3 regions of the Edaphobacter acidisoli genome follow, and region 2 is predicted to be linked to each of the others. Evidence: riboswitches for the same ligand, from Rfam matches in the RefSeq annotation. Region 2 holds a riboswitch; each other region holds the start of a gene.
What was found. A riboswitch is a leader RNA that binds a small molecule or an ion and turns the genes downstream of it on or off. The one in region 2 is predicted to bind cobalamin.
Positions count from the first base shown of each region.

Region 1: linked by a shared signal. The riboswitch ahead of IEX36_RS03365 (ribonucleoside-diphosphate reductase subunit alpha) and the one ahead of IEX36_RS13040 (TonB-dependent receptor) in region 2 are both predicted to bind cobalamin.
Region 3: linked by a shared signal. The riboswitch ahead of metE (5-methyltetrahydropteroyltriglutamate--homocysteine S-methyltransferase) and the one ahead of IEX36_RS13040 (TonB-dependent receptor) in region 2 are both predicted to bind cobalamin.

Region 1 is NZ_BMJB01000001.1:831,474-833,739, forward strand. It holds gene tdh (L-threonine 3-dehydrogenase) at 1-696, shown strand, start outside; cobalamin riboswitch at 873-1,063, shown strand; gene IEX36_RS03365 (ribonucleoside-diphosphate reductase subunit alpha) at 1,157-2,266, shown strand, end outside.
Region 2 is NZ_BMJB01000001.1:3,204,430-3,206,695, reverse strand. It holds cobalamin riboswitch at 384-563, shown strand; cobalamin riboswitch at 676-857, shown strand; gene IEX36_RS13040 (TonB-dependent receptor) at 868-2,266, shown strand, end outside.
Region 3 is NZ_BMJB01000002.1:113,358-115,623, forward strand. It holds gene IEX36_RS13505 (outer membrane beta-barrel protein) at 1-392, shown strand, start outside; tRNA gene IEX36_RS13510 (tRNA-Ser) at 513-602, shown strand; cobalamin riboswitch at 687-888, shown strand; gene metE (5-methyltetrahydropteroyltriglutamate--homocysteine S-methyltransferase) at 1,028-2,266, shown strand, end outside.

The DNA of each region.
Region 1 (2,266 bases), 2.4 Mb from region 2:
GGCGTGAATCGCAATGGGGCTTTTGCAGAGTATGTTGTGGTGCCGATGTCGAATATCTGGCAGCATGCGCCGGGGATCTCGCATGAGATTGCGGCGATCTTTGATCCGCTGGGGAATGCTGTGCATACGGCGTTGGCGTTTCCGGTGCTGGGCGAAGATGTGCTGGTGACGGGAGCGGGGCCGATTGGGATTATGGCTGCGGCTGTGGCGCAGCACGCGGGTGCGCGGTATACGGTGATCTCGGACCCGAATGAGTATCGGCGTGCGCTTGCGGAGAAGGTGGGAGTGACGCGGGCAGTCGATCCGCGCTCGACTACGCTGAAGCAGGTGCAGGAACAGTTGGGGATGCATGAGGGCTTCGATGTGGGGTTGGAGATGTCGGGCAATCCGGCGGCGTTTCGCGACATGCTGGCGAATATGAGCCATGGCGCGAAGATTGCCATGCTGGGGATTCCGTCGCAGGATATTTCGATCAACTGGAACCAGGTGATCTTCAATCAACTGACGCTGCGCGGGATTTATGGGCGCGAGATGTATGAGACCTGGTACAAGATGACTGTCATGCTGCAGAGCGGGCTTGATATTTCGGCTGTGATTACGCACAGGCTGAACTGGCGCGACTACGAGGCTGGGTTTGATGCGATGCGGTCGGGGAACTCGGGCAAGGTGATTCTTGATTGGCGCGATGTGGCGTGACGGTGCTCATCGGACGAGCAAAATCCCCGGCACGACGCAGCGATCGGAGCGTCGTGCTATGAAATTGCTGGCATTTCGTCGACGCAAATAGCTTTCCACTGGATTCATCTGGCTGGGGTTGAGATTTGCACAGATACCGCAAGATATGGGGGCTTGCGGTTTCTGAATCTCATGATAGAGTGGTTTTACTTCGCGGTGGCCTGATTGAGAGATTGGGCTGAAAAGGGAATCCGGTGAGAAGCCGGAACTGCCCCGCAGCGGTGAGCAGGAACGAAAGCTCTGTTCGAAGCACTGGCTTGACGGCCGGGAAGCTGGAGCAAGTAGGGTGCCTGCGAGTCCGAAGACCTGCCACGAAGACATTCGCTTACGCCTCCGAGGGGAGGTGAAGTGGCAGTGGCTATCGCTCCGCTGAGGAGCGCTGCTGTTTGCTTCTTCCCCCTTCGCCGGCAGGGAGGGTTCGATGGCCACTACTCAGTCCAGCCTGTCGGGCGTGCTGCCTGGCTTTCCAGTTCACGAAGAGATGCCGACGATGCATGTGCGCAAGCGCAATGGCGCGCTTGAGCCGGTCGATGTCAATAAAATTGTTCGCGCGGTGCAGCGATGCTCGTCGGGGTTGTCGCATGTGGATGCGATGCGCGTGGCCAGCAAGACGATTGGCGGCTTGTACGATGGCGCGACGACGCGCGAGCTGGATGCGATCTCGATCGATACGGCGGCGTCGCTGATTGCGGAGGAGCCGCAGTACTCGAAGCTCGCCGCGCGGTTGCTGCTGGGGACGGTGATCAAAGAAGTTGCGGGGCAGAACCTGCACTCGTTCTCGCAGTCGATTGAGCATGGGCAGCGCGAGGGTGTGATCAATCCGGCTACGGCGGAGTTTGTGCGCGTTCATGCGAGGAAGCTCAACCATGCGATTGATGAGCAGCTCTCGGACAGGTTTGAGTACTTTGGCCTGCGCACGGTGTATGACCGGTATCTGCTGCGCGATCCGCTGTCGCGCAAGGTGATTGAGACGCCGCAGTATTTTTTCCTGCGTGTGGCTTGTGGACTTGCGGGGACGCCAAGTGAAGCGATTGATTTCTATCGGCTGATTGGGTCGCTCGATTATCTGCCGAGCTCTCCGACGTTGTTCAACTCCGGTACGAAGCACGCGCAGATGTCTTCGTGCTACCTGCATGACTCGCCGCTGGATTCACTGGAGTCGATCTACGACTCGTACAAGGATGTGGCGCTGCTCTCGAAGTTCTCGGGAGGGATTGGGTTGGCGTTTCATCGGGTGCGCTCGGAAGGGTCTTTGATTCGCGCGACGAATGGGCTTTCGAATGGGATTGTGCCGTGGCTGCGGACGCTGGACAGCTCGGTTGCGGCGGTGAACCAGGGAGGCAAGCGCAAGGGCGCGTGCTGTGTGTATCTGGAGCCGTGGCATGCGGATGTTGAGTCGTTTCTGGAACTGCGCGAGAATACGGGCGATCTGGCGCGGCGTACTTACAACCTGAATCTTGCCAACTGGATTCCTGACCTCTTCATGCGGCGTGTTGAGGCCGATGAGATGTGGTCGTTGTTCGATCCGAAG
Region 2 (2,266 bases):
GTTTTGCACGGCACCGGACAGACTCTGAACAAAGCGCGAGACCGGGTAAGCTCGAATCGTGATCCCGGTAGAGCAGCACAAAAGCATTAATCTCTACGCCCCGTGCCATGGCATTTCAGGCAAATCTTTTTGAGTCGTGTCGGTTGAACACTCCTAACGCTGAGGTAGCGCAGTTTCCAAATTGGGAATCTTGCACCCTGAAACATCATGGCGTGGAGCATTCATGCGGGGTATGGCACGCCATGTGCATCAACACCAACCAAAGTTGTAGAAGTGAACCACAAAGATAAAAGTGGGGATACACGTGCTCGTGGACGCTCTTACACATGCGTCCTGGACAGCATGCAAGACCCGGGCGGTTGACCCTGCCTTCCTATGCGAGATACCCTCTCTTTAGATCTGGTGATGGGAAGCGCGGTGCGAATCCGCCACTACCCCGTAACTGTGAGCGTGGAGAACTTCGACATTCAGTTCAAAGCCACTGGGGCTGAAACCCTGGGAAGGTGAGTCGAAACTTCGTTGAAGCGCAGAGTCAGGAGACCTGCCAGAGGCCAACCGGGCTTCATTCAGCTCCGAAGGGAGAGCTGAAGAGCATTCTCGCCAGCAGTCCCGCTGGCACGAGCGCTGTTTATTCTTCCCACTTCTTCGTTCTGAGCTGGACTGCCCAGCTTGTAACTGTTAACCCACCGGCGAGGTGTCGGGAAGCGCGGTGCGAATCCGCCACTACCCCGTAACTGTAAGCGCAGAGGATCCGAGCGATGCTGCTTGAAGCCACTGGAACCAAACGGTTCTGGGAAGGCTGCTCCGGAGCCGATGATGCGCAAAGTCAGGAGACCGGCCTTGCCTCACCTATCCCGAGGGGGGACCATGCGTTCAACACTTCATGCTTCGCGGGCAATCGTCCGCGCAATTTGCTTTTTCGTCATTGCGCTTTTGCTATCCTCAATCCAGGCCACCGCCCAGGGCACGCTTCGTGGAACCGTCAAAGATCCCTTAGGAGCAATAGTCGTCCACGCCAAAGTTGAATTGCTCAGCGGCGCAACAGTGGCTGCAACTACAACAACCGGCCAGGCCGGAGAATATGTCCTGCCTGTAAAAACAGCCGGCATCTATCGCGTCCGTGCCACAGCGCCCACCTTTCAAACCTCAATCAGTCAGCCCATCTTCTCCACCCCATTCATAAACTCCAATATCGACATCACTCTTGCGACGGGAACACTCACGCAGCAAATAACAGTCACCACTGGAACCCCAACGCCAATAGCGCAAGTTGGAGCGCCCGTTACGGTCCTGACCTCTGACAGTTTTCGTTACACTCCACAGGTTGCCGATCCCTTACGTCTCGTTCCTGGACTTCAACTCACGCAGAGCGGACAGGCTGGGGGCACCACCGCTCTCTACATCCGTGGTGGTAACAGCAACGCCAACAAAGTGCTCATCGACGGTGTACCAGCCAACGACATCGGGGGCGCGGTCGAGTTCGCCAACCTCGCCACCGTTGGAGTCGATCAGATTGAAGTCCTGCGTCAGCCGAACAGCACACTCTATGGCTCCGACGCACTCGCCGGTGTTGTCAGTCTCACAACCGCTCGCGGCACAACAGGGCTGCCACTATTCACCTATGCGGGCGATGCAGGAAACTTCGGAACCTATAGCCAGGCAGTCTCTGCCAGCGGACTCTTCCGTCAGTTCGACTACCTCTCAGAGTTCTCACGCATGGACACGCGCAACAATCTGCCGCGCGACCAGTTCCACAACGCAACCTATGTAGGCAATTTTGGCTGGACACCGAACACCGACAACAACCTGCGCTTTACCGTACGCCATCTCGCTGTAGCTGCCGGTCAGCCAAACACGATACAGCTTTACGGTATCGCCGATGCAGCAGGCTACAAGGAGCAGGAGAACTATTACTCTGCCATCTGGAACAACCAGACCACCAACCGTTGGCACAATCAGATCCGCTATGGTGGTCTCCGACTCAACTACCAATACACCGATTACGCGCCTACCGGCATCTACGATCCAAACACCGACCTCTATCTTGGAAAGCCCCTCACCATCACTGGAGCAAATGGGTACAGCGTCACCGGCCAGGCAATCTTCCAGTACGGAGCGAGCTACGGCTCCAGTTATCCAAGCGTCTACAAAGCCCCCAGCAAACGCGACTTCGTTTACGCTCAGACGGACTACCAATTCAGCCCTCGCCTCGTGGCCCTTGGCGGCTTCAAGTATGAGGACGAACGCGGCTACACTCTCTCTGAAG
Region 3 (2,266 bases), on a different contig from region 2:
CTTTTATCTATAACATGACCCCAGCGTGGAGTGCAGTGGCTGACATTATGGTGGCTCACGCGAATAACGTGAATAACTCGGGCCAGAATATTACTATTTTTAACTATCTCTTCGGCCCTCGGTATTCGGTGCGCCGGTATAATCGGTTCGTTCCGTATGCCGAAGTGATGCTCGGTGGTGCAAAGGAAGATGTGAATTTTCAGTTCACCATCAACCGTAACGCATTTGGTTTTCTCGGCGGTGGCGGAGTCACCACAACGTTGAAGCCAAGACTGGGTCTCACGATTATTCAGGCTGACTGGGTGCATACTCGCATTCCGAACGCTGTGAACGATCGTCAGAATGATATTCGTATCAGCACTGGTATTACCTACCGTTTTGGAGTGCACTAAACGGGGTTGCTTCGGCAGGCATTGCAGAGCATGCTCACGTGCTCTATTCGGAGATGCCATTAGTGCCACGCAGCCAATGCTTTGCATTGGCAGACTCAACATACTAGACTCGAAGTAGGTGGAAGAGTGGCCGAGTGGTTGATGGCTCCGGTCTTGAAAACCGGCATACCCGAAAGGGTATCGGGGGTTCGAATCCCTCCTCTTCCGCCAGTAGACTAGTAACGCGAGGAATGGCGGTCCGATGCGATGTCCTTAAAGTGTGTCGATTTGTAGCTGCCCCTCTACTCCGCTCAAGTAAACTACTCGCATGCAGGTCAAACCGCCCATTGGCGGTTTGTTAAACGGGAAGCTGGTGTAAATCCAGCGCTGTCCCGCAGCGGTGATGGGAACGAAACGTTGCATGGCGAAGGCCAGCGCACTGTCTCACTTGAGATGGGAAGCGGCAACAGAGTAGGACGTCCAAAGTCCGAAGACCGGCCTGCAGCCACCGCCGTGGAAGCGTTGATCGCTGACTATGGGTGCGCTTGAGGACACCGCTCTCGTGGATTGGATCGGTAGCCACTGCTAGTTCCTGCGCTATGCGTAGTGGATTTGCCTGCGCACAGGTGGTTCTTTCGTTTTGAGGAGAGAACCAAATGTTTGAAGGAAACTTATCGAAATCTATTGGAAAATTGAAAACCGCGAATCTGGGTTTTCCTAGGATGGGACGTCAACGTGAACTGAAGTTTGCTCTGGAAGCTTACTGGTCGGGAAAGCGTGTCGAGCAGGAATTGATGAGCACGGCTGCGCAATTGCGAAGAGAGCACTGGAAGCTGCAGCAAGTGGCTGGGCTCAACTCTATTCCATCGAATGATTTTTCTCTTTACGATCAGGTCCTTGATGCACTCGTCCTCGTAGGCGCAATACCTGAACGCTTTGGTAGTGGGCCCGTCACGCTGGAGCAGTACTTTCAGATGGCACGGAACAGTCCCGAACAGTCGGCGATGGAGATGACGAAGTGGTTTGACACGAATTACCACTACCTCGTTCCGGAGTGGAGTGAGGGCATTTCGTTCAACATCGACACAAGGAAGCTGCTCAACGAAGTGCACGAGGCACGCGATCTCGGAATTGAGACAAGGCCCGTACTGATTGGGCCATTGACGCTGCTCCTGCTTGGCAAGGGAGTCAATGGATTTGATCCAATGGCGCTATTGCCGAAGCTAACCACTGCCTACGTGCAGATATTACAAGTACTCGAAGCAGAAAATATCGAATGGGTTCAGGTCGACGAACCCATGCTTGTGACTGATCTCGATGCAAACGTTCAGAGTGCTTATCGGCAGGTTTATTCAGAGTTGAAAAGGGTTCCAGTCAAACTCATGCTGACTACCTATTTCGACACAATCGGCGATAATTTGCGAACAGCAATTGAACTTGACACTGCCGGTCTTCACATCGATGTAGTTCGTGCTCCTGAACAACTCGAAGAAACTCTGCAGGCATTGCAACCTGAGCAGGTGTTAAGTGTGGGTTGCGTCGAAGGGCGCAATATCTGGCTGACTGATTTCTTTTTGGCCACGCCGCTGTTACGTAAAGCCGTCCGCCAACTCGGCGCCGACCGAGTGATCGTTGCTCCGTCGTGCTCCTTGCTGCATGTCCCACACGATCTTCGCAGCGAAGCGGAGTTGTCACCACGCATCAAAAGTTGGCTGCGCTTTGCCGAAGAAAAGCTGGCAGAGATCTCCGCGCTGGCGAGTCGTGATGAGGTCGCATATCAAGCCAACGCCGCTGCACTTGCTGATCGCGCTTCCGCAGAGACAACTACCAATCCAAATGTCCGTGAGGCGTTAACAGCGCTTCGGCCTCAGGACTTCTTGCGTAGATCACCGTAT